Rhodoligotrophos appendicifer: one gene and its partner. Each later gene encodes a partner of the first gene's protein in a complex. Links are inferred from orthologs where the notes say so. Each region holds a gene or a part of one and is shown on either strand. Other genes may lie near its edges.

The links.
Region 2: the proteins of FKM97_RS11970 (region 1) and dnaG are in contact, whole or in part, in a crystal structure (PDB 2R6A), measured with the Geobacillus stearothermophilus proteins. The link is inferred for Rhodoligotrophos appendicifer from one-to-one orthologs. Residues at the interface, in WP_033016901.1 of Geobacillus stearothermophilus: Ser13, Glu15, Ala16, Gln18, Glu91, Leu92, Asp94, Ala95, Val96, Pro97, Thr98, Ala99, Ala100, Asn101, Tyr104, Tyr105, Ile108; in WP_049624496.1 of Geobacillus stearothermophilus: Lys456, Leu457, Leu458, Pro459, Ala460, Asn463, Ala464, Leu467, Leu535, Leu536, Ile537, Ala538, Gln544, Glu545, Asp548, Tyr549, His552.

What each region holds. Positions count from the first base shown.
Region 1 is NZ_VHKL01000005.1:27,291-41,651, forward strand. Bases 7,282-10,251 are described here. They hold FKM97_RS11970 (replicative DNA helicase), read right to left. Parts: upstream 9,535-10,251; coding sequence 8,029-9,534; downstream 7,282-8,028. Other genes in these bases: alr (alanine racemase), read right to left, coding at 7,282-8,016; FKM97_RS11975 (cyclopropane fatty acid synthase), read right to left, coding at 9,736-10,251. Also shown: FKM97_RS11930 (SDR family NAD(P)-dependent oxidoreductase), read right to left, coding at 1-375; purF (amidophosphoribosyltransferase), read right to left, coding at 393-1,880; FKM97_RS11940 (CvpA family protein), read right to left, coding at 1,923-2,597; DNA repair protein RadA, read right to left, coding at 2,690-4,102; FKM97_RS11950 (zinc-binding alcohol dehydrogenase family protein), read right to left, coding at 4,183-5,205; FKM97_RS11955 (ABC transporter ATP-binding protein), read right to left, coding at 5,211-5,987; FKM97_RS11960 (MlaE family ABC transporter permease), read right to left, coding at 6,001-6,720; more of alr, read right to left, coding at 6,844-7,281; more of FKM97_RS11975, read right to left, coding at 10,252-10,992; rplI (50S ribosomal protein L9), read right to left, coding at 11,142-11,735; FKM97_RS11985 (DUF2232 domain-containing protein), read right to left, coding at 11,757-12,737; rpsR (30S ribosomal protein S18), read right to left, coding at 12,814-13,053; rpsF (30S ribosomal protein S6), read right to left, coding at 13,059-13,574; fabD (ACP S-malonyltransferase), read left to right, coding at 13,905-14,361. UniProt on the Escherichia coli protein: The main replicative DNA helicase, it participates in initiation and elongation during chromosome replication. Travels ahead of the DNA replisome, separating dsDNA into templates for DNA synthesis.
Region 2 is NZ_VHKL01000004.1:467,517-481,894, forward strand. Bases 1-2,987 are described here. They hold dnaG (DNA primase), read right to left. Parts: upstream 2,491-2,987; coding sequence 511-2,490; downstream 1-510. Other genes in these bases: rpoD (RNA polymerase sigma factor RpoD), read right to left, coding at 1-338; FKM97_RS11675 (hypothetical protein), read right to left, coding at 2,650-2,987. Also shown: more of FKM97_RS11675, read right to left, coding at 2,988-3,162; FKM97_RS11680 (hypothetical protein), read right to left, coding at 3,561-4,307; FKM97_RS11685 (GatB/YqeY domain-containing protein), read right to left, coding at 4,478-4,939; carA (glutamine-hydrolyzing carbamoyl-phosphate synthase small subunit), read left to right, coding at 5,150-6,385; FKM97_RS11695 (GNAT family N-acetyltransferase), read right to left, coding at 6,434-6,883; FKM97_RS11700 (hypothetical protein), read left to right, coding at 7,202-7,450; carB (carbamoyl-phosphate synthase large subunit), read left to right, coding at 7,872-11,141; transcription elongation factor GreA, read left to right, coding at 11,285-11,764; FKM97_RS11715 (hypothetical protein), read right to left, coding at 11,808-12,086; FKM97_RS11720 (Lrp/AsnC family transcriptional regulator), read right to left, coding at 12,212-12,688; trxB (thioredoxin-disulfide reductase), read left to right, coding at 12,868-13,842; FKM97_RS11730 (LysR family transcriptional regulator), read left to right, coding at 13,922-14,378. UniProt on the Escherichia coli protein: RNA polymerase that catalyzes the synthesis of short RNA molecules used as primers for DNA polymerase during DNA replication.

The DNA of each region.
Region 1 (14,361 bases):
ACGAATGAGGCGCCAATTCGCCGTCACGTTGACAGCAAAGGTGTCGTCCCATTCCTTGGGCTTCAAATGACCCAGTGGGGTGAGCCGCCCGAGTGCTCCCGCATTGCCGATCAGGATATCGAGTTTTCCCCATCGCTCGTATATGGATGCACCGAGCCTATCCAGCGCGTCGAAGTCTGTGATGTTCACTGGAACTAAGGTCGCTTGGCCGCCCATCGCCTGAATTTCGTCGTCGAGTTCTTCCAGGCCACCGACGGTGCGGGCCAGTGCGATGACATGCGCCCCCTCTCGCGCCAGGACCTTTGCCATGGCATAGCCAATACCGCGGGAGGCACCTGTCACCAGCGCGACGCGATTTTCGTATGGAAGGCCCATAAAATGCGTCGTTAGTGTCAGGAGGCTTCGGCAAGAAGCGACAGCTGACGGGCGGCACCGCCAATTCCGAGATCAGTGAGGGGAGTGGGATAGTCGCCGGTAAAGCAATGATCCGTAAATTGCGGGCGATGCTTATCCCGCCCTTTTTCACCGAGCGCCCGGTAGATGCCGTCAACGGAGAGAAACGCAAGGCTATCCACGCCGATGAAGGTCCGCATCTCCTCGAGCGTATGAGTGGCAGCCAGCAGAGCATCCTGTTCTGGTGTATCGATGCCATAGAAGTCTGGATACTTGATCGGCGGACTGGCCACGCGCATGTGAACCTCCCGCGCTCCGGCCTCGTACATCATCTGTACGATTTTGACCGAAGTTGTTCCTCTGACGATCGAATCGTCCACCAGGACAATGCGCTTTCCTTCGATCACCGACCGATTTGCATTGTGCTTGAGCTTGACACCCAGAGAGCGGATTTGTTGCGTCGGCTCAATGAAGGTGCGTCCGACATAATGATTTCGGATGATTCCAAGTTCGAAGGGTATGCCAGATTGTTCGGAGAAACCGAGTGCGGCCGGAACCCCCGAGTCCGGAACAGGAATAACGACATCAGCATCGACCATCGACTCGATGGCCAGTTCATGGCCGAGAGATTTGCGGACTTTGTAGACGGAACGCCCTCCCAAGACACTGTCCGGCCTTGAGAAATAAATATACTCGAAGATGCAGGGCCGAGCCTGCATGCGAGGGAAGGGGCGCAGGCTTTCAATGCCGTCTTTGGTAATGACGACCACCTCGCCGTTCTCGATCTCCCGGATGAAGCGGGCGCCGATAATGTCAAAAGCGCACGTTTCCGAAGCAAGAATAGGAGCGCCATTGAGTTCGCCGAGGACCAAAGGACGAATGCCCAGTGGGTCGCGAGCGCCGATCAGCTTCTTATTGGTCATCGCAACAAGGGAGTAAGCGCCCTCTATGGCCCGCAGCGAATCGATGAAGCGCTCAATGAATCTCGGCTTTCTCGACTGCGCCACCAGATGAAGAATGACCTCGGTATCAGATGTCGATTGGCAAATGGCTCCGTTTCGGATCAATTCCTCTCGCAAGGTCAGGGCGTTGGTCAGATTGCCGTTATGGCAGACCGCAAAGCCGCCCGCTGCCAGATCGGCAAAGAGCGGCTGTACGTTTCGGAGGACGGTGTCCCCGAATGTCGCATAGCGGACATGCCCTACGGCGGAATCTCCCTGGAGACGCTGCATCATGGCGGGAGACGAAAAATGGTCTCCAACCAGTCCCATTCGCCTTTCGGAATGAAAGCGAACGCCGTCGAAGGAGACGATCCCGGCAGCCTCTTGGCCACGATGTTGAAGCGCGTGCAGTCCGAGAGCCGTGAGCGCTGCAGCATCTGGATGACCGAGGATGCCGAAAACCCCACACTCCTCCCTCAAGGTATCACCGTCGAAATCGGTGTCGTCCTGGACGCCAGTTGCGTTCGCGCCGGCCTCGCCGCCCATGTGATTCGCCACCATACCCATCTCCTGCACTGGACTTGAGGACTAATTGTTGCCGCTGCTTGTAGAGTTTCCGTCATTTAGCAACTGATCAATGCCCTGCCGTTCTGGATTTTCGTAGCCGTCCTCTTCGTCTCCATCCGCTCCCGGAGTGGTCGGCTCATCCTCTCCCGTCGTTCCAGCCCCTGGGGCCTCGCCGGGCTTTGCATTAATATAGGTCTTCCCGAGCAGAGTTTCAGCGACGTCGGGGGGTAAAAACGAAATAACAAAGGTGCTGGTCTGTTCGATGACGGGGAGGGTCGCCGCGTTGCGGACCCAATCAGGTCGCCGCTCGACGGGGACGAGCCAGATGAAAAAGATATAGGCGACCACCACGAGCAACAAGCCTCGTGCCATGCCGAAGACGAAGCCAAGAGTTCGATCGAGCGCCCCCACACCCGAATCAAGAATCCAGTCTGAAATTTTGATGGTGATGATCGAGATGATGATCAGCACGATGACGAAGGTGCCCGCAACCAGGGCGATGTCGGCGACGTAGTCAGGTTGGATATAAGACCGGGCGGTTTCTCGAAAGCCGGTATATGCCAGGAAGGCTGCGAGTGCGGCGCCGGCCCATGAAAGGATCGACAAGACCTCGCGCGTGAATCCGCGCATTAGCGCCAACAGTCCCGAGATGAGCATAATGCCTATCAGGATGACGTCCAACATCGAGAACGGCATTTAGATCGAGCTCCACAGCAGACTGTCGCGAGGCGCGCGGACTATAAATTGGTTTTGCGGTGCTGTCACATCATTGACACCGACACCATCCGTCATGAGGTCGCGGCCACAGTGGCTCTGACCAGTTTATTCCGTTCGAAGGACTGGACCCAACGGACGAGTTCGATGAGACTCTTCGGAGTATGGATCGACATGGAACTGTTCTTCTTAACCTCACTGATGGCTCCAGGAGGAACGACGGCAGTTTTAAAGCCGAGTTTCGCTGCTTCCTTCAATCGCGCTTCTCCTTGTGCCACGGAGCGGAGCGATCCGGAGAGGGAAATCTCACCAAACAAAACACATTCGGGTGGAAGAGGGCAGCCTGTGAACGATGAAACCAATGCGGCGGCCACTGCAATGTCAGCGGCAGGTTCACGAACACGCAGGCCGCCTGCCACATTGAGATAGACATCGTACCCACCCAAGCTGACGCCGCAATGTGTATCCAGCACGGCCAGGGTCATGGCAAGCCTGCTGCCGTCCCATCCGACCACGGCCCGGCGCGCCGTCCCAAGCGTCGAGGGAGAGACCAGCGTCTGAACCTCGACCAAAAGCGGCCTGGTGCCCTCGATCCCGGCGAAAACCGCGGCACCCGGTGTGGCGGTATCCCGATCGCCCAGGAACAGCCCCGAGGGATTCTCGACCTCCGCGAGACCGCTATCGGCCATTTCGAAGACACCGATTTCGTCCGTGGGACCGAACCGATTTTTGACGGCCCGCAGAATGCGAAATCGGTGGCCTCTGTCGCCCTCAAAATACAGAACCGCATCCACCATGTGCTCGATAAGCCTGGGTCCGGCGATCTGGCCATCTTTTGTTACATGGCCGATCATCAGGATTGTCGTCCCTTTGGTTTTGGCAAAACGCACTAAAGCTTCAGCTCCGGCGCGCAGCTGGGACACGCTGCCGGGGGCGGACTCGATTTCCGGGGACCAGATTGTCTGGACGGAATCAATGGCGACGATTGCTGGCGGCGGTCCCTCGCTCAGGGTCGCAAGGATGTCGTTTAAGTTGGTTTCAGCCGCGAGGAGAACGGGAGCATCACTGAGTCCAAGCCGCTCCGCTCGCAACCGGACCTGGGCCACAGCCTCCTCTCCCGAGACATACACAACCCGTTCACCCTTCAATGCGTGACGCGCGAGCGCCTGCAAGATGAGGGTGGATTTTCCGATGCCTGGATCGCCTCCGATCAAAACCGCTGAACCTGGGACCAACCCGCCTCCGGTCACTCTGTCCAATTCAGCGATGCCGGAGAGGAGGCGGGGTGGGGTAGGGGTGGTGCCCTTCAGCCCGACAAGTTCGATGCTGCGCCCTCTGGCGCGCGGCCGGACACCGCTGCCGAGAGGTGCTGCTGTGCCCTCCTCAACAATGGTATTCCAGCCACCACAATTGTCACATCGCCCCACCCAGCGTGGCGTGACCGCTCCGCAGGCTTGACAGACGAATGTGGAACTTGGCTTGGCCAAACCGGCTGCTCCAATGCAAAAATCCAGACAGGTGGATGAGCGCGCTCACTGGACGCGCGAACTCCGGTGGCAAAATGAGTTCAACCCTCAAAGCCTTCCACGACGACCTTTCCGATCATGCGGCCACCTTCGACAAGTTCATGAGCTTTCCGCAGATTGGCGGCGTTGATCGGGCCGAGAGTGGTTGTCAGGGTGGTCCTGACCTCCCCTTGATCTATGGCTTTGGCCAGATCCGTTAAAATGCGGTTCTGCTCAGCGATGTCGGGAGTGCTGAACTGCGCGCGAGTGAACATGTACTCCCAAGCGAGGGTCACGCTCTTGGATTGATAGAGCGCCGCATTGATAGGTTTTTCGTTCGCCACAATGAAGCAAACGACGCCTTGAGGTGTCGCAAGCTCTGCGGTGATCGGAAAATAATCATCCGTCGATGAGGCACACAGAATGCTGTCCACACAATCGAAGCCAAGGGCTCTGACTGAGACGGCAAGATCCTTGTGATTTGCTATAAAATCGGCTCCGAGATCCTGGCACCATTGGCGGGTCTCAGGCCTGGATGCCGTGGCGATGACGGTCAATCCCGCCTGCTTGGCAAGTTGTATGGCGATCGATCCGACGCCACCTGCGCCGCCAATGATGAGCAGGCTGCGTCCCGAATTATCCTCGGGCTGCCGGGAAAGACCCATGCGATCGTGCAACGCCTCTGCAGCCGTCAGAGCGGTCAGCGGCAAAGCTGCGGCCTCAGCGAAACTGAGACGGGTCGGGCACGGCCCAACGATACGCTCATCAACGGGCACATACTGCGCGTTACTGCCGTTTCGTGTTATGTCACCGGCAAAAAAGACCCTGTCTCCCACCTTGAATAGAGTGGTCTCGGCTCCGACTCGCTCTACGGTCCCCGCACCGTCGAAGCCCAGGATGCGAGGCTGCTCCAGGCGCTCTTGAACTCGAAAACGCCGGACCTTCGTATCGACGGGATTGACGGAAATGGCTTCCACCCTGACGAGCAGGTCCCGAGCTCGTAACGCCGGTATCGGAAGTTCAACATCGACTAGACAATTTAGATCTGTGATCGGCGCAGATTGGAATACGCCGACAGCCTTCATCGTTCTCATGGTCTCAGAACATCCATTTTGATTGGCCCCTCGGCACGGCCGTGGATAAACTGTTCCACATATGGGTTTCCGCTCCTGTCGATATCAGCCGCGATCCCATGCCAGATGATCCGGCCTTTGTAGATCATGGCAATATCGTCTGCGATTTTGCGGGCTGAAGCCATGTCATGCGTAATAGAGATGGCCGTGGCACCTAATCTTTTGACACAGTCTCGAATGAGATCGTTGATGACGTCCGCCATGATGGGATCCAGCCCCGTCGTTGGCTCGTCGAAGAAGATGACCTCGGGATCGGCAGCAATGGCACGGGCAAGCCCGACGCGCTTCTGCATGCCTCCTGAAAGTTCCGCGGGCGACAATTCCCCGACTTCAGCCCCGAGCCCGACTTGCGCGAGTTTTTCGAACGCGATCTCTCGTGCCTTCGCCCGCTGCACCTGTTTGCCTTGAATGAGACCGAAAGCGACGTTCTCCCAGACGGTTAAACTATCGAAAAGAGCCGCACCTTGGAACAGCATGCCGAACTTTCGCAGCATCTCCTCTCGGTCAGCTCCACTGTTCCCGATGATCTCTTTGCCGTTGACGTGGATCGATCCCTCATCTGGCCGGATGAGCCCCAGAATGCACTTCAGGGTGACGGATTTTCCGCTGCCGGATCCGCCGATAACCACGAGGGATTTACCGCGGTAAACCGACAGATCGACGCCATCGAGCACGGTCTTCCGCCCGAAGCTCTTTCGCACGCCCGAGAGTGCGATGTGAGGAATTGAGGTCATGGGTTCTTTAAAATCACGAGAAGATCAGCGATGTCATGATGTAGTTAACCGCAAGGATAAGGATGGAGGCCGACACCACGGCGTTTGTTGTGGCCCGACCCACGCCCTGAGCACCACCTTTGCTGTAGTAACCGTGGTAGCATCCCATGAGTGCGATGACGAACCCAAAAACTGCAGCTTTAGCGAGCCCGGATGCCACGTCGCCAAATTCGAGAAAGTCGATCGTGCTCTTCACATAGGACGCCGAATTGAAGCCAAGGCTGCGAGTGCCCACCACGTAGCCGCCTAGGATTCCTATCGTGTCCGCGATGGCCACCAGGATCGGCAGTGTGATGACGCCGGCAATGATCCGTGGCGCCACGAGGTATTTGAAGGGATTGGTAGAGAGTGTCGTCAGGGCGTCGATTTGCTCGGTAACGCGCATGGTCCCGAGCTCGGCAGCGATGGCCGCGCTGACGCGGCCCGCAACAATGAGTCCCGCCAGGACGGGTCCAAGCTCTCGAACAATGCCCAGGGCCACGATCTGGGCCACAATGCTCTCAGCGTTGAAGCGACTGCCGCCGACATAGATCTGCAGGGCAAGGGCGGCGCCGGTGAAGAATGCCGTGAGCCCGACCACGAAAAGTGAATTGTAGCCGATACGGAGCATCTGCTCCAGATCCTGGCGAAGGAAGTATGGCGGCGTGAAAACGTGAAATAACGAGTTCCACAGGAAGATTGAAAGACGGCCCACTTCCTCGCAGAAGTGTAGGGCAATCCGACCGATACTGGCGAGGAAGTTCAAAGGCGGGCCTTTCCGTCAGCAGTCCCTCGGCATGGTCACCCTGCGAATGCAGTTTGGAACAGCCGTGGTCCCTTAGCTCGAATCGTGCGGTGAATATATGCGAGCAAACCGTGAACCTAAAGCGGTGAGAATCTCATAAGGAATAGTTCCGGCCCACCGAGCCAGATCATCAATCGTTATGTGGGACCCTATCAGTTCGGCCCTTCCCCCGCGACGAGCAAATTCTGGCGGCACATCTGTGACATCCACGGTGATCATGTCCATGGAAATCCGGCCGATCACAGGAGCGAACTGACCGCCGACGAACACATGTGCCCGCTCGGCACGACTCGTTCCGCCGAGCGAACGAAAAAAACCATCAGCATACCCGACGCTGATAACTGCGATGTTTGAGTTCCGTTCCGCCTTCCACGTCGCGCTGTAGCCGATTGTCTCACCCGCCGGCACTTCGCGGACGCCTAATATAGTTCCATAGAGGCTGATGACTGGCTTCATGGGGTTTGCACGTTCAGCGAGCGGATTTCCCCCGTAAAGGGCGATGCCGGGTCTCACCAGATCGTAATGAAAATCTGAAACATTCAAGGTTCCGGCCGAGTTTGCCAGGCTGCACTGCGCTTGCGGCAAAAGGGCTCGAAGGCGATCAAAAGTCTCGATTTGCGCCCGATTCATGGCGGCGTTCGGCGTGTCGCCACAGGCAAGATGGCTGATGATCAGCGTGATGCGAAACGCGCAAAGCTCCTTACGGCTGGCGGCTAGGCACTCAACCTGCTTCTCATTGAGACCCAGTCGATTAATACCGGTGTCCACGTGAATACCCGCGGGAAGCCGGCGATCCTCCGAATGGCAAAACTTGGCCCATTCCGAAATTTCGTCGATCGACGAAAGCACGGGACGCAACGAATAGGCAGCCAAAAAGCTGGATGTTCCAGGCAGCAGACCATTGAGTACATAGATGGTAGCGTCCGGAAGTACCTGCCGCAGCCGCGCTCCCTCCACTGGCAGGGCAACGAAGAATGTCTTGCACCCTGCAGACCACAGGGCGGTTCCGGCCTCGACTAACCCGATCCCATAGGCCTCTGCCTTGACGGCGGCGGCGCATTCCACAGGTTTGGCCAGCGCTGCAAGATATCGGTAGTTGGACTGTAGGGCGCGGAGATCAACCATCATGGTTGCCCCGGCGAGTTCCGGCGTCAGGTCAACACTGGCGCAGCTTGGCACTTGGGAAATCGTATCAATGTCGCTCATATGCGCGATCAATCACTCAAATCGTTCAGGGAGATAGTCTTCGGCGATCAAATTCTGAAATCTTGTCAAGCTCGCGTCGAAATGAAGCTGAATTGTGCCAGTAGGCCCGTGACGTTGTTTTCCAATAATGACCTCCGCCCGGCCGGTTATTCTGTTCATCTCATCCTGCCACTCAAAATGCTCGGGAGTGTTGGGCTTAGGTTCCTTTCGCTGAAGATAATATTCCTCGCGGAACACGAACGCGACCACGTCGGCGTCTTGCTCGATTGACCCAGATTCGCGGAGATCTGCAAGCTGTGGGCGCTTGTCGTCACGTTGCTCCACCTGTCTCGAGAGCTGTGATAGCGCCATAACGGGGACGTCCAGCTCCTTCGCGAGCGCCTTCAGTCCTGTCGTTATCTCCGAGACTTCCTGAACGCGACCCTCGCTGGAGCGCTTTGCCGAACCAGTCAGCAATTGCAGGTAATCTACGACGATGAGCCCGAGCCCACGCTGTCGCTTCAGTCGCCTTGCTCGGGCTGCGAGCTGCGCGATCGTCAGTCCACCCGTATCGTCAATATAAAGCGGGAGCGACTGCATCTCCTGGCTAACGATACTTAAGCGGCGGAATTCATCCTCGGTAATCTTGCCCCGTCTAATCCGCTCCGACGAAATACCGGCTTGCTCGGAGAGAATACGAGTTGCGAGCTGTTCAGCCGACATTTCCAGGGAGAAGAACGCGACCAGTCCCCCATCCTGAACCTTCAAGGATCCATCCGGGCTCTGCTCGGCGCGATAGTTTCGCGCGACGTGATAAGCAATATTCGTTGCTAGAGCAGTCTTTCCCATAGCGGGTCGCCCAGCCAGAATGATGAGGTCGGACCGCTGCAATCCACCCATCTTGGCGTCAATGTCCGTGAGCCCACAGGAAACTCCCGAAAGCCCGCCATCACGAGCATAGGCGGCTGCAGCCATGTCAATCGCTTGGGTGAGCGCTTCGCTAAAGCCTCGGAAGCCCTTGCCATAGCGTCCCGTCTCCGCCAGGGCATAAAGGCCTTGCTCAGCCTCTTCGATAAGCGTGCGTGGGGCGACATCGACGGGTGCGTCATAGGCATTGCCTACGATATCGGTGCCGATCTCGATGAGCCGACGACGCACGGCCAGATCGAAAATCGTTCGCCCATATTCCTGTGCATTGATGACAGTGGTCGCTGATCCCGCAAGACGGGCCAAATAGGCCGGGCCGCCAATTTCCGAAAGAGCCTGATCGCGGTCGAAAAACGTCTTCAGAGTGACAGGGGACGCGAGCTTACCCGCACGGACCAGACGAAAGGCAGCCTCGAAAATGCGCGCATGAACCGGCTCGAAAAAATGCTCAGGCTTCAGAAAATCGGAAATCCGTTCACAGGCTTCGTTGTTGACCAGGATTGCCCCCAGCAAAGCCTGTTCCGCCTCCAGATTAAAAGGGACTGAACGATAATCAGGCGTTGCCTTGACGGCCTGATGCTCAAATTTCACGAAGTTTGCTGCTGTCTCCATGGCCAGTTGTTACCCTGTCGCGGTCGGGCTTTGTCTACCAAACGTTAAAGCCTGACCTCCCATGCACGCTATCCACAGCAGCAGGTGGCAGGACCGCAACAATCCTCTTTTAATCACCCGACAGATGATTTCACGCGAGCAATCGCTCCGAATCCGGTGACGATATCACTGCTCAGCTGATTCGTCCCTGGACGCCTGTGATCACTCTGCCGGCACTGAAACCAGTTGCGGCGAACGGCTTTCGAGCCGGCGGAGCCGGTCTTCCTCCTGAACGATATAGTCCCGCGTTATGGGCAGCGCGTGCTGACTTTTCGTGAACTGGATTTGGAAATTGTTCATGCCCTGAAAGCGAAAGGCAGTCTCGGATGCGGCAAGGTAAAACTCCCACATTCTACAAAAACGCTCGTCATAAATAGCTTTGGCCCGATCCCAGTTCGTAATGAACCGATGCCGCCATTCCCGCAGCGTATCGGCATAGTGAAGCCTCAGGATCTCGATATCGGTGATGTAGAGGAGCGACTTCTCAATTACGGGAGTGACTTCCGAGAGGGCGGGGATCGCGCCTCCGGGAAAGATGTGCTTGGCGATCCAAGGGTTTGTGGCGCCTGGCCCGTCCGACCTGTTTATGGAATGAAGCACGGCGACACCATCATCGGTCAGGAGATTTCTCACGGTAGTGAAAAATTCACTGTAATGGCCAGCGCCTACATGCTCGAACATTCCAACCGAAACGATTCGATCGAACTTGCCATTGAGGGTGCGGTAGTCTCGCAGCAGAAACTGGACACGTTCGCCCAAGCCGCGACACGCGGCTCGCTCATTTGAGATCTTGTGCTGTTCTTCGGAGAGCGTGACCCCTGTCACATTTACATTGGCCACTTCGGCCAGGTAGATTCCGAGGCCACCCCAACCCGAGCCAATATCCAGCACGCGTTGCCCCGGTTGGAGGTCCAACTTAGCGGCCAGATGTCTTTTCTTGGCGAGTTGAGCATCCTCTAATGTGCTGTCTGCGTGTTCAAAATACGCACAGGAGTATTGGCGGTCGCGATCGAGGAACAGGTCGTACATTGCACCATCGAGGTCGTAATGGTGAGCGATGTTCTTCCGAGCACGCCAAATGGGATTGTGTTGGTGCCACTTTCGCAATCGATAGCGAAGATTCCCCCAAACCTTCAGCCACCTTGGATAGGGCATGCGCTCCATGTTGGACAGCAAGACTTCTAGAAAGTCATAGATGGTCCCCTGTTCAAAGCTCAGGGAACCATCCATGTACACTTCGCCGAGATGGAGTTCGGGATTGAAGGCGAGCTTCCGGTATACGGAGGGGTCGGAAATCCGGGCGACGATCGGAACTCCTGTTGCGTCTCCGAACCGATGCGTGTTCCCCGAGGCGTCGATCACAGTCAGTGTCCCGTGACGGACAATGTGACTAAAAATTCGCTTCAGTACCGACAGCACTTCAAGCTCCTTCTCCAACAGTACTGATGATCTCAGATCATCAGTAAGTCGGACCCGCTATGTGCTCACCCTTTCATGAATTTAACTACCCAAATGATCAGTGGCAATGGTCTGGAAGAGGAACAGTTAAGTGCTTTGAGCAACGCTCCTCATTCTTCTCCGACGTCACCTCTGTTGAGGATCTCCAGAACCTCGTCATCGAGCTCACCGTCGAACTGCGCCGCCTCGAGAGCCGCCTCACGCTCGTCCATGGGAATAGACAAATCTTCTCCCCTTGCTTGGGATTCCGCCTCATCTGTCGAACGGGCAATATTGAGCGTGATCGTGACCGGAACTTCAGGATGCAACGCGATCCTAACTTGTGTGAGGCCGATGCTTTTGATGGGCTGCTCAAGGACAACTTGGTTGCGGACGACCTCGGTACCCGTTTCTTCGCTCACCACCTGCGCAATGTCACGAGTGCTGACCGATCCATAGAGCTGGCCCGATTCACCAGCCTGGCGGATAATCACAAAGCTTTGGCCGTTGACCTTTTCAGCCTGTGCCTCGGCACTGGCTTTCCGCTCGTCATTGCGCTTCAGAAGGGCTTCCCGCTGACTTTCGAACCGAACCTTGTTGGACTCGCTGGCACGCAGGGCTTTTCCGCTGGGAAGAAGGAAGTTGCGTGCATAACCATCTTTGACTCTGACGACATCGCCCATGGCACCGAGCTTTTCGACGCGTTCTAGAAGAATGACATGCATGTGAGGGGACTCCTTTGATGTTTATCGACGAATGATGGGACCGTTGGATGGGCCTGGACGACCGGCAAGCGTATTGGCCAGTCCGACGCCGGACAGCGCGAGCAAAACAATCCAATTGAAGATCAGCAAGGCTGCGTAAAGCGCGCCGAGCAACAGGGGGCGGCTCGTGAAGCCGAGGGTTTTCGAATGGATCACCGCGAGCCCCAGCACAGCAAATGCCGCAAGCGAGACTGCGAGGAAAATATTGCCAAGCAAGCCGACTGTCCCGGGGACAAAGGAAGCCGCCATTGCTGCAAAGGGAGCGATGGCCATACTCCGAGGGAAGGCCAAGCTGCTGAACGGCGCCCAGGGCCGTAGCGCACGTCCCGACAAGGCGACGATCCTCACGGCGAGAAACAGATTGATGAGGGATGAGAGCATCCAAAGCAGCGCTGAGACAGCCGGCAGCATCCAGACGAACATTTCGATGAACCCATCAAGGTTCAGATCGCCGGTAGTCTTGAGCTGTTCTTGCAGACCGGGTTGCGTAGAGAACATCCGTGTGACGGCCTCGCGCAGGACGGCTCTAAAGCTCTCTGCATCGGGTCCGAGCAGGATGACGGCCGTGGTGGCGATAAGTCCTGCCAGAGCGGCGGTCCACAGGACGAGGCGGCCCTCTGGATAGAATTGCCGTCCGGCGACAAGAGGCGCCCCCTCGGAATCGGAAGCCTCCGACGTATCTCGTGAAAGAAGAGCGAGATAGCTCAGGATGGCCGGCGCCAACGCCACGGTGACGACGAAGAGGAGGGCCGAACGATAGTCAGTCGTAAGCCATATGACTGCAGTTCCGGCGATGGCGCCCACGAGGGCGGCAGCAGAGCCCCATCCGAAACCCACGATGAACAGGGGCAGGGGCGCCATATACAAGAGGATCACCGCCAGCAGCGAGTAGCTGATGACGGTGAAGTAAAGAGCCGCGGCAGCAAGCCCGGCTCCGACGCCAATAATGAGACTGCGTTGCATTGTGGCTGTCCCGCTTCCTGCGGTTAGAGGTGACCGAGATCACCCCAACCCTCCGACCGGCATGAACCGGCAAGAGTTACTTGATGACGTAAGGGAGCAATCCGAGAAAGCGTGATCGCTTGATCGCCTTCGAGAGCTCGCGCTGCTTCTTCGCGGAAACGGCGGTGATGCGGCTCGGCACGATCTTGCCGCGCTCGGACACGAAGCGCTGTAAGAGGCGCGTGTCCTTATAGTCGATCACCGGTGCATTGGTGCCGGAAAACGGGCAGGTCTTGCGGCGACGGAAGAAAGGCCGGCGCGCTTGGGATTGTGGCATAGACATCAGATCGTCTCCTCACGGCCGCCGCCCATGGGACCGTCGTCCGAGCGCGGGCCCCGCCCTCGGAACCCTCCATCCCGGTCGCCGCCACGGAAGCCGCCACCATCACGAAAACCGCCACCTTCGCGGAAACCGCCACCTTCACGGGGACCGCGAGGCCCACGGGGCCCCCGATCATCGCGATCTTCGCGGCCGGGCCGCGCGCGCATCATCACGGACGGCCCACTTTCATGCTCGTCGACTCGCAGCGTCAGGAACCGAACCACGTCTTCGTTGAGCTTCATCTGCCGCTCCATCTCGGTCACAGCAGCGTGGGGCGCATCGATGTTCACCAGGGAATAGTGGGCCTTGCGGTTCTTCCTGATCCGGTAGGACAGCGGCCGCAGGCCCCAATATTCCGACTTAGTGACGCTGCCGCCATGCTCCTGCAGGACGGTTTTGAATTGTTCAGTCAGGGCCTCGACCTGTGCATTCGAGGCATCCTGACGAACCATGAAAATATGCTCATACAACGCCATGGGCGTCGGTCCTTTCCTTCGTTCGCTGTTGCGGTTCAGCTCCGGCGCCGAGCCTCCAGTGAGCCCAATAGGAAAGGCTCAAAAAACGGATCCTCAAAGAAGCGGAGACACCGGAAGCATGGATCTGTAAGATCCACCCATTCTTCACAAGGAAGCATGGTCTTCCATTCAGCCTCCAACCGGAGCTGCTACGAGGCACGCATATAGAGAAAACAGCGGAATGAAGCAAGCACCATGGACGGTATTGAGAGATCCGGCCAGACGGCGCTTCTTGACAGCCTTGGCTTCGCATGATTGCTGGCGCGCCAATCGTCACGATTGCGGATCATCATGTCCATAGCGCTCACCTTTCCAGGTCAAGGCAGCCAGCAAGTCGGCATGGGCCGTCTCCTGGCCGAAAACTTTCCCGCCAGCAGGGCTGTCTTCGCAGAGATCGACGAAGCGTTGGGGTCCCCGCTTTCGACCCTCATTTGGGAAGGTCCCGAGGACCAGCTGACATTGACCGAGAATGCCCAACCCGCACTTATGGCGGTCTCCATGGCAGCTCTTCGCGCGATGGAGACCGAGGCGGGCTTCGAAATTGGCACTGAGGTTGCGTTCGTCGCGGGCCATTCCCTCGGAGAGTACTCCGCGTTGACGGCCGCGGGAAGCTTCACCCTGGCCGATGCCGCCCGATTGTTGCGCCTGCGTGGGCAAGCCATGCAACGTGCCGTTCCGGTGGGCGTCGGAGCCATGGCGGCTCTCTTGGGTCTCGACATCGGCGCGGTGAAAGATGTGGTGGCCGCTG
Region 2 (14,378 bases), on another replicon or contig:
CGCTCCATCGGCTCCGAGGCGGCGCGCTCACGCTTCACCGGCAAGGCGGGCTGCTCGGGCCGGTCGACTTCCTCTGCGCCCTCTTCCGTTTCCTCTTCGCTCTCTACGACATTGATGCCCATCTCGGAGAGCATGGACATGATGTCTTCGATTTGCTCTGACGAAACCTCTTCGGAGGGGAGGACTTCATTGAGTTCTTCATAAGTGACGTAGCCGCGCTGCTTCGCGAGCTTGATCATCCGCTTGACGCCGGCATCCGACATGTCCAGCAGCGGACCATCCTGGTTCTCAGGAGCAGCTTCCTGGACTTCCGTTTCTTCTGCCGCGTTGGTGCTCATTCCGCGCGTCTCCGCCGACCTGTTTTGCATCCGCAAGACGGATGCATAAAATGTTCCACATTCGAACCGGCCAGAAGCCGCATTCGTCGATTCGTCCACGCTCAGGAGTGTGCTACCCCTTGAGCGTTAACCGCGGCTTAAACATGCCGGCCCCGCCCCCCGGTTACGCCGGTCATCCAATCGTCCCGCGAGCCCGGCCTGAGGCATCCCCATATCCTTCGATCGAGGCTTCCTCACCGATGGTCGAGCGCAATTGCTCGCTCGCTTCGTTCAACCGCGCCAGCGACAAATCCGACGGATCTTCCGCAAATGCGCGCTCGGCGGCATCGAGTTCCTTCCGCAAACTTCCCGATTTGCGATGCAAAGCGATCATATGGAGCCACGCCAGCAATGTATCCTCGGCCGCGGCATCTGGAAACGCAAACCAGTCACTGCGATGCGTAAGTCCCGCTTGAAGTCGATCGAGGTCTTCTGCGTAACCTCTCGTCGTGAGGTGGTCGCGCAGCTTCCCACTGTCAAGGCCCTCCTCGAGAGCGGCGATATCTAGGATTTCGCGGCGGAGCCTGTCAAGAACCGGACTTGACAAATCGATCTCGGCGATCGCCTCGGGATTCTCTTCCAGCAGGAAGGGATGATTGATCAGCGTCAGGACGATCAGCCGCTCCCGGCGCTCGGGTGTGCCTTGTTCGAAGCTCTTGGCGCCGGCCAGGGCCTTGAGGGCGGGGCTGGCGCTCGCCTCCGTGAGCCAGGGGGGCGTCGCGGAAAATCCGCGCCCGCTGCGCTCCACGGTGCCGCCGGCATAGCGGGCCAGTGCGGGAACGGGCTGAGGAAACCGCCGCGGCGACCGCGCCGTGGGCCGCGCTGTCCAGCCTGAGCGCGCTTCCCGCTGCTTGTCCCGGAAGTGGTTGCGGTAATGGGCCTGCACTCGGGCATCTTCGATTCGCGCCACCGCGGCATCCAGTCTCGCGTCGAAATCGGCCTTCCGCTCCGGTGTGGTGAGATCGGCGGTTTCGCGCTCGCGCCGCCACAGCACCTCCGCAAGCCCGATCCGCGCCTCCATGGCGGCCTCCACCGCTTTCCGCCCCCCCGACCGCGCCAGATCGTCCGGATCCTGTCCTTCCGGCAGGAACACGAAGCTCACGGAATATCCCGGTTTCAGCTCGGGCAGCGCCGTATCCACGGCACGATAGGCGGCCTTGATGCCGGCCTCGTCGCCGTCGAAGCAGAGTGTCGGCTCGGCGGCAGCCTTCCACATGAGACGCAGTTGCTCCACCGTCAGCGCCGTCCCCATCGGCGCGACGACCGGCGTGATCCCCACCCCGCTGAGCGCGATGACGTCCATATAGCCTTCGACCGCCATGAGGGTGCCGCTCTCATAGGCGGGCGCCCGCGCCCGGTCGAGATTGTAGAGCATGGCGCCCTTGTGAAAGAGCGGGGTCTCCGGCGAGTTGAGGTATTTTGCCTGGACCTGCGCGCTCAGGGCCCGGCCGCCAAAGGCTACGACCCGGCCGCGGGCGTCGTTGATCGGGAACATGACCCGGTGGCGGAACCGGTCATAGGCGACCGGAATGTCGTCGCCGCCGATCACCAGCCCCCCCGCCATCATCAGCTCCAGGCTGACGCCCTTCTCTGCCAGATGGCTCCTAAGTGCCTGCCGGTCGTCGGGGGCATATCCCAGCCGGAACAGGCTTCGCTGCTGCGCCCCCACGCCGCGCCGGTCGAGATAGTCCCGCGCCTCGGCGCCGCCATTGCCTTTGAGCTGCGCCTCGAAGAATTGCGCGGCGATCTCCATCACCTCCACGAGCCCGGTGCGCTTTTCCTCCCGCCGCCGCTCCTCCGGCGAGTGCTCCGGCATCGGCAGCCCCGCCTCCCCGGCCAGCCGCTCCACGGCCTCGGGAAAGCTCAAGCCTTCTTTTTCGACGATGAACGTGAAGATGTCGCCCGAGGCTTTGCAGCCGAAACAATGGTAGCGGCCCTTGCGGTCATCCGCATGGAAGGACGGCGACTTCTCCTGGTGGAAGGGGCAGCAGGCCCAATAATCCCCGCGCGCCGGCATGCTCTTGCGCCGATCCCAGACGACCTTGCGGCCGACCACTTGGGAAATCGATACGCGCTGTCGGATCTCGTCGAGAAAGCTGTCAGAAAACCGCATGAACGACCCTGGAACCCAAGCCGAAGAGCTTAACGCCGAATCACCCCTCGAAGCGAATCGAAAAGCCTTTGGCCGGCGATCAATGACGCCGGCCCACGGTTTCGCGAGACGATCGGCTTGAGCAATGGGAACGAGCCCACGAGCCCGCCGCCATGCCTCTCACCCAACGAACTCTCCAGCCTGAGAATTCCCTGCCGGCCAGAAAGGGCTCGGCATCGATCGGTCCTCGATGCCGAGCTCGAGACCCTCGAAGAAGCCGGGCGATCCGACATTGGGAACCAGGGCTGAAGCCGATTGAGACGACCCTGCCTGCCACCCGTCATCCTGGGCAATCCAGGGATTGTCGACCTTTCGTTCATACTCGGAGAACGGCACGAAGACGCCGGAGGCATCCTCCTCCTTGAGCCACGCCGCGATGCGCCCGATAGCCTTCTCGTCGTCGGGAGACAATGGTCCATGATTTTGCCCTCCGACGAAGAGGGAAGGAGTGGCGAACTCAGCCTTATGGGTCTTTGCGGGCAGCCCCAACGTGTCCCTCAGAGTGGCATCCCCCTGGAACAGCGATGATTTCAGTTTGTCCATCTGTCCAGCGAACTTATCAAAATTATCCGCATTAACCCCCCTCTTGATGTCGCTGTTAATCGCTGCAATCAGCACATCGGTGGGGCCCATGGATTTCCCGAAAATTTCCCGTGCCTGTGGCGCTGACCAACCAGTTGCCTTTTCCAGCAAGCGGGGCCCATTACCCAATGAAGACCTCAAGGAGACGAGTGACTCGGACAAATAATCCCAGGAGCTGTTCGATTTTAGGTCGATCATAGAATGAGCATCCGGAACTTTCGATGCCCAATTACGAACTTTGTCTAAGTATGTTCCAAACTGTTCCGCATTATAACTCCCGAAATTAGTGTTTTGAACATTGCTTTTTGTAAACATTTTTCACCTACTATACATTTTGGTTGAATCAGTTCATAGGAACCATTCGTTTCAGGGGAGGCAAAGGCAAGCCAGTCGAAGGCTTCCAGGGGAAGACCTTCCTCGCCCAGGAAAATTGGGGCAAGCCCTTCCGCTCAGCCCATGATCATGTTGGCATCGGTCGCCGGAAAGGGCTGAACGGTCACGAGGTCTGGGGGAAGTTCGCCGGCACCGACCGCCCCGGCCGCACCCGGATGGGCCGCCGCCGCAGGGCCCGCTGCAAAACCTGCGCCTTTGGCCAGTGCCGCTTCCAGCAAGTTGGCCTCCTCCTCGTGACCGAGCCGACGCAAGTGCTCGGCCAGTGGCACGCCGCCGCCGATCCCCTGCCTCTGCGCCAGCCAGTCCAGGACCAATCGCGCCTTCGGCTCGCCTGTGCCATCATCGCTTTGGCGGACCAGATTTCTAGCCTGTGCAATCTGGGCATTGACGCCATATCCGTATTCGTTGGCGCTTATGGAGCTGAGCAGTTTGTCTGCATTCGTCTTGAAGCTGCTGAGTTCATCCTTCAGTGCCGCCAATTGGCTGGCTTGGGTGCTGGGGTCAGAGCCTGCAGTGAGTTTCAGATGAGCCTTTAGTTTTTCTGCCCCCGAGACGACCGGATGCACCATCAGATCGAAGTGGTTTTCGGCATTCTTAGCAGGGAGATCGCTGACTTTGACGAAAGAGTTCCTCCACTGCACAAACGACTTCTTGATGGGATCGACAGCGCTCTTGAAAAATAACTCGGCATCGGAAAGAGTTAAGCCGCCGGTTCCGACCTTTGTCAGAACTCCTGCGCCGTCATTATTTAATTTTGCAGTTAATTCTTGGGTTCGACCATAAAATTTTCCGGTATAACCCATGAACTCTGGGACATTGTAATTCGTATGTTCAAAGTGACCGACTGGAATAGAAGGCATGGCAATCTCGACAGCTTAAATTTGAGTTTCATTAATAAAATTTAAAGAGCAATAACTGCTTTCGTCTAATTCGTCGGGCATTATCCTGAGAATTATGTCCTTTCTTTGGACCTCTACTTCAAACGTTCCTTCGCGATTGCGCCGGCTTTGCCCATGTCCAGCGCCCCAGCATGGCGTTCCTTCAGCACGGCCATGACCCGGCCCATATCCTTGAGACCCGCCGCACCGAGCTCTGCGATCGCAGCCTCGACCGCCGCCCGCGCCTCGCCGTCGGACAGGGGCTTCGGCATGAATTCGCGAATGATCGCGATTTCGCCCCGCTCCTGCTCGGCCAGCTCCGCCCTGCCGGCTTGCTCGTACATCGTCACGGACTCCTCGCGCTGTTTGATCATCCGCGCCAGGATCTCCAGCACCTGCGCATCATCGACCTCGCCCTTGCCGTCGCCGCGATTCTGGATCATGCGGTCCTTGACCGCCGCATTGATCAGCCGCAGCGTCGACACGCGCAGTTTGTCCTGCGCCTTCATGGCGGTCTTCAGCGTCTCGTTCACCTGGTCCTTGATCGTTTCGCTCATGATCTCATCCTCTATGTCTATTCCCGTGACCGTCGCCGATCACCGCCGGCCTCGAATCGGCGACATCATACATTTTGCCGAGCGCGCGCCTATTGACCTCGCAGCCCGGGTTCCATAGGTAATCCCTCGACGCGCCGGCGCCGGATCGGCCGCGCCAAATCCGAACGCCCGTATGTCTCCCCGAATGCGGGCCTCCTAGGAGACGCAACCATGTCGATGCGCCCGTCCTCTGGCCCGGCTTCCCAGCCGGATGCCCCGTCCACATCTGCGCCCAAGACCAGCGACTGGGCGGTTCCCCGCCCCACCGCGCTGCTCGTCTTCGCCGATGGCATGGTGGTCCGCGGCTTCGGCGTGGGCGCGGAGGGCTCCGCCGTCGGCGAGGTCTGCTTCAATACGGCCATCACGGGCTACCAGGAAATCCTCACCGATCCCTCCTATGCCGGCCAGATCATTGCCTTCACCTTTCCCCATATTGGCAATGTGGGCACCAATGACGAGGATATCGAGACGTCCAATCTCGCCGCCTCCTCCGGCATCCGCGGCTGCATCATGCGCACCGCCATCACCGAGCCGTCCAACTATCGCTCCGGCCGCCACCTCGACCAGTGGCTGAAGGCGCGGGGCATCATCGGCATCAGCGGCATCGACACGCGCGCCTTGACGGCCCTCATCCGCGAGCGTGGCGCGGCGAACGCGGTCATCGCCCACAACGCCCGCGGCGAGTTTGACATCGAGGCCTTGCAGCGCGAGGCTGCCGCCTGGCCGGGCCTCGAGGGCATGGACCTCGTCCCCGACGTGACCTCGACCCAGCGTTACGATTGGGACGAAGGCCTTTGGACCTGGCCCGACGGCTTCGGTGCCGATGGCCCGACCCGGCATCATGTGGTCGCCATCGACTACGGTTTGAAGCGCAACATTCTGCGGTGTCTGACCAGTCAGGGCTGCCGGGTGACCGTTGTTCCCGCCACTACGGAGGCCGACGATATACTGGCGCTGTCCCCCGACGGTGTCTTCTTGTCCAACGGTCCGGGGGATCCGGCGGCGACCGGTGAATATGCGGTCCCTCAGATCAAGAAGCTGATCGACTCCGGCAAGCCGGTCTTCGGCATCTGCCTGGGCCACCAGATGCTGGCCCTTGCCGTCGGCGCCAAGACCCGCAAGATGCATCAGGGCCACCATGGGGCCAATCATCCGGTGAAGGACCACACCACGGGCAAGGTGGAGATCACCTCCATGAACCACGGCTTTAGCGTCGACCGCGACAGCCTGCCCGAGGGGATCGTCGAGACCCATGTTTCCCTCTTCGACGGCTCCAATTGCGGCATCGCCATGGAGGGCCGCCCGGTCTTCTCCGTGCAATATCATCCCGAGGCCTCTCCCGGCCCTCAGGACAGCCACTACCTCTTCAAGCGCTTCGTCGACTACATCGAGGCAGAGAAGACCTGAGTCTCGGGGGCATGGCTTCTGTCCGCCGGCCCCTGATCCCCACTCACCCTACAGCTTGATGTCGTACGTGACCCAGGGGGTCCGGCTTGCCACCCGGTCGTAAAGCCCTCTGGCGCGGTAATTGTCCTCTGCCGTGATCCAGCGCACGACCGAGCAGCCGCGATCGCGCCCTTTTTCAGCGATGGCACGGATAAGAAGATCGGCAGCACCTGTGCCGCGATGATCCGGGTCCACGAACAGGTCGTCCAGAAACAGGCCGGTCGTTGCCGTCAGCGGACGGGCGAATGACCTGAAATGAGCCAGGCCGATGGCCGGCGAATTTTCGTAAAATGCGAGCAATCCTGCCATTTCATGGGTCGACTCCATGAGCCAGGACCAGACCGTTGCACGCATCTCCGGTGTCTGATGCACTCGATAGAAAGTAGCATATCCAAGATACAGCTCCTCCCAACGCGCCCGGTCTCCCGGCTCGATGCCGCGTACGCTAAGCCCTTCCATTTGCTTCTCTTCTTTCGTTTTACTTGCACCGACTTCGCGAACCGCCCACCCGCGCTTCTGCACTTTAAGTCAACAAGAATCACGGCTCTGTGAGAAATTTTTTGGAACCTGTGGCCATGGTGAATGTTTCCTTAGCATGAGCGCTGCTGAGGGACGAAGGGCGATACGCCAAGGCAGCACGGACGATCAGCCTCTGGCCTGGCACGGAAAGTGAATGACAAATGAACGTGTCATTCAGGTTGGGTTACAAGCCAGTAGGGCAAGGTCTGGTTAACAATTACTTAAGACCGGGCGACCAAAAGGGCGCGGGAGAATAAGATGAACAAGCGGTTTATTATGGCGATGCTGGTGGCGACGGGCATGATCTCGGGCTTCGCGGCGGTGGTGATCCCCGATACCCAGGCGACCGCGCCGACCGTTGCGGCGACCCAGATCATCGAGAGCCAGCCGGCCGCAGCCGCTTCACAGCCGGTGCGCAGCGTGATCGCAATCAAGAATCAGGCATGGCCCCCGGCGGGACGCATCACGGTTGAGCCCTGCAGCGTGGCTCAGTGCCGCGACGTTTGAGACCGAGCGGTTTGGAAATGGCTCGACCTGCCTCTCCCCCTATCCCCCCTTGCGTCGGGTAGGGCCCTTTCCAGGAACCGCACGTAGAAAGCGCTCCGTCTTCACTGACGGGGCGCTTTCTCGTTTCTGCACGATGACTGCCGGATGAACGGGGAGTTCATGCCGGGTTTTGGAATCATGATGGATGCTGGCCACGCTGAACAAGTGTCGGGGTAGCCATCATGAACATGATCTTGTCTTTGGCGGTCTGGGCGACGGTCGCCGTCGTCGTCATTTCGGCAGTAGCAATCCTCGGACTTCCCACCTGAGGGCAGACGGCGAGCCGGGCCGTTTGGATGTCGTCGATTCTAAACTGGCCATGCTCCAATCGATGGTGTAGGAAGCCCCCCGATTGCCGCCGGTAAAGGGCGCCCCCTCCGACATGCCTAAACGACAAGACATCAAAAGCATCCTCATCATCGGTGCCGGCCCCATCATCATAGGCCAGGCCTGCGAGTTCGATTATTCCGGTACCCAGGCCGTCAAGGCTCTCAAGGACGAGGGCTACCGGATCATCCTGGTGAACTCGAATCCGGCCACGATCATGACTGATCCGGACCTCGCGGACGCCACCTATATCGAGCCCATCACCCCCGAGATTGTCGCCAAGATCATCGAGAAGGAGCGGCCGGACGCCCTCCTTCCCACCATGGGCGGCCAGACCGCGCTGAATACGGCGCTGTCTCTCCGCAAGATGGGCGTGCTCAAGAAATACAATGTCGAGATGATCGGCGCGACCGCCGACGCCATCGACAAGGCCGAGGATCGCGAGCTCTTCCGGGAAGCCATGACCAGGATCGGGCTGGAGACGCCGCGCTCTGAGCTCGCGCACTCCCTGCCCGAGGCTCTGCAGGCCCTGGAGATCATCGGTCTGCCGGCCATCATTCGCCCCTCCTTCACGCTCGGCGGCACCGGCGGGGGCATTGCCTATAATCGCGAGGAATATCTCGACATCGTCGAGCGCGGCATCGACGCCTCCCCCACCAATGAGATCCTGATCGAGGAATCGGTTCTCGGCTGGAAGGAATATGAGATGGAGGTCGTCCGCGATCGCGACGACAATTGCATCATCATCTGCTCCATCGAGAATATCGACCCCATGGGCGTGCACACGGGCGATTCGATCACGGTCGCCCCCGCCCTCACGCTCACCGACAAAGAATATCAGATCATGCGCAACGCCTCGATCGCGGTTCTGCGTGAGATCGGGGTCGAGACCGGGGGATCGAACGTCCAGTTCGCCGTCAACCCGGCCGATGGACGCCTCATTGTGATCGAGATGAACCCGCGCGTGTCGCGCTCTTCGGCGCTCGCCTCGAAGGCAACCGGTTTCCCCATCGCCAAAATCGCTGCCAAGCTCGCCGTGGGCTATACTTTGGACGAGCTCGACAATGACATCACCGGCGGTGCGACGCCGGCCTCCTTCGAGCCCACCATCGATTATGTCGTCACCAAGATCCCCCGCTTCGCCTTCGAGAAGTTTCCGGGCGCCGAGCCCCTGCTGACCACGTCGATGAAATCCGTCGGCGAGGCCATGGCCATCGGCCGCACCTTCCAGGAGTCTCTGCAGAAGGCCCTGCGCTCCATGGAGACCGGCCTCTCCGGCTTGAACGAGATCGAGATCGAAGGCATCGGCCAGGGCGACGACAAGAACGCCATTCGCGCCGCCCTCGGTCGCCCCACCCCGGATCGGCTCATCAAGGTCGCCCAGGCCCTGCGCCTCGGCGTGCCGCACGAACAGATCCACGCCTCCTATCCGATCGATCCCTGGTTCATCGCCCAGATCCACGAGATCGTGCAGATGGAGGAGAAGATCCGGTCCCAGGGCCTGCCGCAGGACGCCTTCAATCTGCGCCGCATCAAGGCCATGGGCTTTTCCGACACGCGTCTGGCCGAGTTGGTCGGCGCCACCGAGGCCGAGATCCGCACCCACCGCCATGGCTTGGGGGTCCATCCCGTCTACAAGCGCATCGACACCTGTGCGGCCGAATTCGCATCGCCCACCGCCTACATGTATTCCACCTACGAGACCGGCCTTCCCGGCGATGATGGCGACGAGGCCGCGCCCTCCTCGAGGGAGAAGGTGATCATTCTCGGCGGCGGCCCCAACCGCATCGGCCAGGGCATCGAATTCGATTATTGCTGCTGCCACGCCGCCTTTGCCTTGGGTGAGATCGGCCTCGAATCGATCATGATCAACTGCAACCCGGAAACCGTGTCCACCGACTACGACACCTCCGACCGGCTCTATTTCGAACCGCTGACCGCCGAGGACGTGCTGGAGATCATCCGCGTCGAAAATCAGTCGGGCCGCGTCAAGGGCGTGATCGTGCAGTTTGGCGGCCAGACGCCCCTGAAGCTGGCGAGCGCGTTGGAGGAGGCCAATGTGCCCATCCTCGGCACCTCCCCGGATGCCATTGATCTCGCCGAGGACCGCGACCGCTTCAGCGCCCTGGTCCAGAAGCTGGGCCTGCGCCAGCCGCGCAATGGCATCGCCTCCTCGGCCGAGGGTGCCCGCCGCATCGTCGAGGAGATCGGCTATCCCGTGGTCATTCGCCCCTCTTACGTGCTGGGCGGCAGGGCCATGGAGATCGTCCATGAGCCGGCCCAGCTGGAACGCTACATGACCGAGGCGGTCGTCGTCTCCGGCGACAGCCCCGTTCTCATCGACAGCTATCTCCGCGACGCCATCGAGATCGACGTGGACGCGCTGTGTGACGGCACCGACGTCTTCGTCTGCGGGATCATGGAGCATATCGAGGAGGCGGGCATCCATTCCGGCGACTCCGCATGCTCCTTGCCGCCCCATTCCATCGGCCCCGACACCATCGCCGAGCTCGAGGTCCAGACCCGGGCGCTTGCGAGAGCCCTTGATGTCGTGGGCCTGATGAACATTCAGTTCGCCATCAAGGATGGTGAGATCTATCTGCTCGAGGTCAACCCCCGGGCGAGCCGTACCGTCCCCTTCGTGGCCAAGGTGATCGGCATTCCCATTGCCAAGATCGCCGCGAAGCTGATGGCGGGGGCGAAGCTGAAGGATTTCTACCTCAAGGCCCCGGTCTATGATCATGTGGCCATCAAGGAGGCCGTCTTCCCCTTCGCGCGCTTCCCCGGTGTCGACACGGTCCTCGGGCCGGAAATGCGCTCCACCGGTGAAGTGATGGGCCTTGATTTCGATTACGGCACGGCCTTCGCCAAGAGCCAGCTCGGCTCGGGCACGACCGTGCCGACCTCGGGCACGGTATTCGTGTCGGTCCGCGACGAGGACAAGCCTCGGATCCTCTCCGCCATTCGCAAGCTGCGCGATCTCGGCTTCTCGATCATCGCGACAGGCGGAACCCAACGCTACTTCATGGAAAACAGCATCGACTGTGAAAAGATCAACAAGGTTCTCGAGGGCCGGCCTCACATTGTCGATGCCATGAAGAACGGCCGCGTGGCTCTTGTCTTCAACACGACCGAAGGCACCAAGGCGCTATCCGACTCGCGCTCGATCCGCGGGGCCGCCCTTTATCACAAGATCCCTTACTATACGACGCTTGCAGGCGCGATCGCTGCAACCGAGGGGATTGCGGCTTATAAGGCGGGCACGCTTGAAGTGCGGCCGCTTCAAGATTATGTTGCCGCGAGCAGGCAGCACACTGACGCTTGAGGTGGGCTGGAGAGCTTTGTTGCACCGTCTTGCGAATTTGCGCATAGTTGGTGCTTAAGCTCCTCATTTCCTCAAATCACCGATTGAGAAGCAAGGTGGCGACAGCGTCGCACCGAACAGGTTTGAAGTGACGGACGATGATGATGGACAAGGTTCCGATGACCGCGAATGGCCACGCAGCGCTGCTTGATGAGGTCAAGCATCTGAAAACGGTCGAGCGCCCGCGAATCATCCTGGCCATCCAGGAAGCGCGTGCGCACGGCGACCTTTCGGAGAATGCCGAATATCACGCCGCCAAGGAGCAGCAGGCCTATATGGAGGCGCGTGTCGCGGAGCTTGAGGACAAGCTTTCGCGCGCTGAGATCATCGACGTCTCGAAGCTCTCCGGCGACACGGTGAAGTTCGGGGCCATCGTCACGGTGGTCGACGAGGACACCGATGAGGAGGCTGCCTACCAGATCGTCGGCGAGTTCGAGGCCGACGTGAAGCAGGGCCGCATCTCCATCACCTCCCCGATTGCGCGTGCGCTCATCGGCAAGGGCGTCGGCGACACCGTCGAGGTGAACACTCCCGGTGGCGGCAAGTCCTATGAGATCCTCAAGGTAAGCTACAACGGCAACTGAGCCGTCTTGCTCGGTCTCCTCGATCAGGCTGCCGCGATGGCCTCTACCATACGTGCAGCGCGGCCTGGTCGACCGTCGGCTTCGGCTCGGCGGCTGCTGTACAGGCATCCAGATCGCAGTCGAGCGGCTCTGGCTTGGGCGGCGGCGCCAGATCCGCCGGCTCGTCGCCGCGTTTGAATGCAGCCGCCGCCGCCATCTTTTTCAAGCAATCCGCAATCGTCGAGCGCAGCCCTTGGGCTGACTTCGCCGCTGCCGCATTGGTCCTCTGCAGCGTCTGGATGAGATTGAGGTTCTGCAAGAGGGCATCCGTTGGCTTTGCCATGGCCGTTCCTTGACGATTCTATGATCAGGACCGAATCCCCAGTCTTGGATCGGCTGGCGGAGCCTCTGACCGCCTTGCGGCCTAAATCGGGCTGAACCTGGGCTCAAAGATGCAGGGTGCAGAGGTCAGGCTTTTGTGATCGGCACCCCGGGCTCATATTTCGTCACCCCGAGCACGAGCCGGGTTTTGACGCTGGCGACATTCGGCAAAGCCGTGAGGTCCCCGACAAAGGCTTGGATGTCCTGCACATGCGGGGCCACGCATTTCAGGAGGAAGTCGCTCTCCCCGGAGACCATGTAGGACTCGCGCACGATCTCTGAGGCCGCCACGGTATCGCCGAAGGCCTGCAGATCGGCTTCGGCTTGGCTGTGCAGCCCGACCATGGCGAACATGGTGACTTCGAAGCCCAGCGCCTCGGCGGAGAGGATGGCGCGGTAGCCGGTGATGTAGCCGGCCTCTTCCAGGGCCCGCACCCGCCGCAGGCAGGGGGGAGCGGAAATGCCCACCCGGCCTGCGAGCTCGATATTCGTCATCCGTCCGTCATCCTGCAATTCTAGCAGAATGCGGAGATCGACCTTGTCGAGCTTGCCCTTCCGGCCCATGTGACCCCTCGGGCGATTCGCCCCGCTGTCGATTGGCCGCTTTATAGGCAGCTTGGGGCCCCTGCGCTATCCCTAAGCAGCTCTGCGCGGCCGAGCACGGCGTTCACCCTAGGCGGTGATCGTCCCTGGACAGGACCTCTGGCGCAGCTTACATCTCGGAGCCTAGGGAGCACGCTGCTATGACTATGACGCATGCTAAATTGGTCATTCTGGGCTCGGGCCCGGCCGGGTACACGGCTGCCATCTATGCTGCCCGCGCAATGCTGGAACCAATTCTCATTCAGGGGATTCAGCCTGGGGGTCAGTTGACCATAACGACCGATGTCGAGAATTATCCGGGCTTCGCCGATGTGATCCAGGGACCTTGGTTGATGGAGCAGATGCAGCGTCAGGCGGAGCATGTGGGCACCCGCATCGTCTCCGACCACATCATGCGCGTCGACCTCTCCCGGCGCCCCTTCGAGCTGGAGGGCGATTCCGGCCACCTCTATCGTGCCGACAGCCTGATCATCGCCACCGGCGCCCAGGCCCGCTGGCTCGGCCTTCCCAGCGAGGAGGTGTTCAAGGGCTTCGGTGTATCGGCCTGCGCGACCTGTGACGGCTTCTTCTTCCGGGGCCGCAAGGTGGTCGTTATTGGCGGTGGCAATACTGCCGTAGAGGAGGCTCTCTTCCTCACGAATTTCGCCTCCGAAGTCATCCTCGTCCACCGCCGCGACAGCTTGCGCGCCGAGCGCATCCTGCAGAACCGGCTGGCCGACAATGCGAAGATTACCCTGCGCTGGAACGCCGAGCTCGAGGAAGTGCTGGGCACCGAGAACCCGCGCGGCGTGAGCGGCGTGCGCCTGCGCGATGTGAACACGGGTGAGACCGAGGACGTGACCTGCGACGGCGTGTTCATCGCCATTGGCCACCAACCGGCGACCGAGCTCTTCCGGGGCCAGGTTCAGCTGCGTCCCTCGGGCTATATCGAGACGCGGCCCGGCACCACGAAGACGAACATCCCCGGCGTTTTTGCTGCCGGCGACGTCACCGACGAGACCTATCGCCAGGCCGTGACGGCGGCGGGCCTTGGGTGCATGGCGGCCTTGGATGCCGAACATTTCCTCGCCGCCGTCGGCGAGGCCGAGCCATATGCCGAGGCCGCCGCGGAGTAGGCCGGCACAACAAGAAGATGGGCGCATGAAACTGCATGATCTGCCTGCCACCACCGATATCCCGGCCTCCGCCCGTCCCATGGACTGGGACAAGCTCCGCATCTTCCACGCCGTAGCCGATGCCGGTAGCTTCACTCATGCGGGACGCGACCTGGGACTGTCCCAATCCGCAGTCAGCCGGCAGATCAGCGCTCTTGAGGCCGATCTGCGGGTGCCGCTCTTTCATCGCCATGCGCGGGGCCTGATCCTCACCGAGCAGGGCGAGCTGCTGTACCGCACCGCCCATGAGGTCTTCACCAAGCTTGCTGCCGCCCAGACGCGGCTCATGGACTCCAAGGACAAGCCCTCGGGTCATCTGCGCCTCACCACGACCGTCGGCTTGGGTTCTGTCTGGCTCACGCCCCGGATCGGCGAGTTCATGGAGCTCTATCCTGAGATCAGCGTCGAACTCATGCTCGACGATCGGGAACTCGACCTCGGAATGCGCGAGGCCGACATCGCCATACGTATGCGCAGGCCGGTGCAGCCCGATCTGA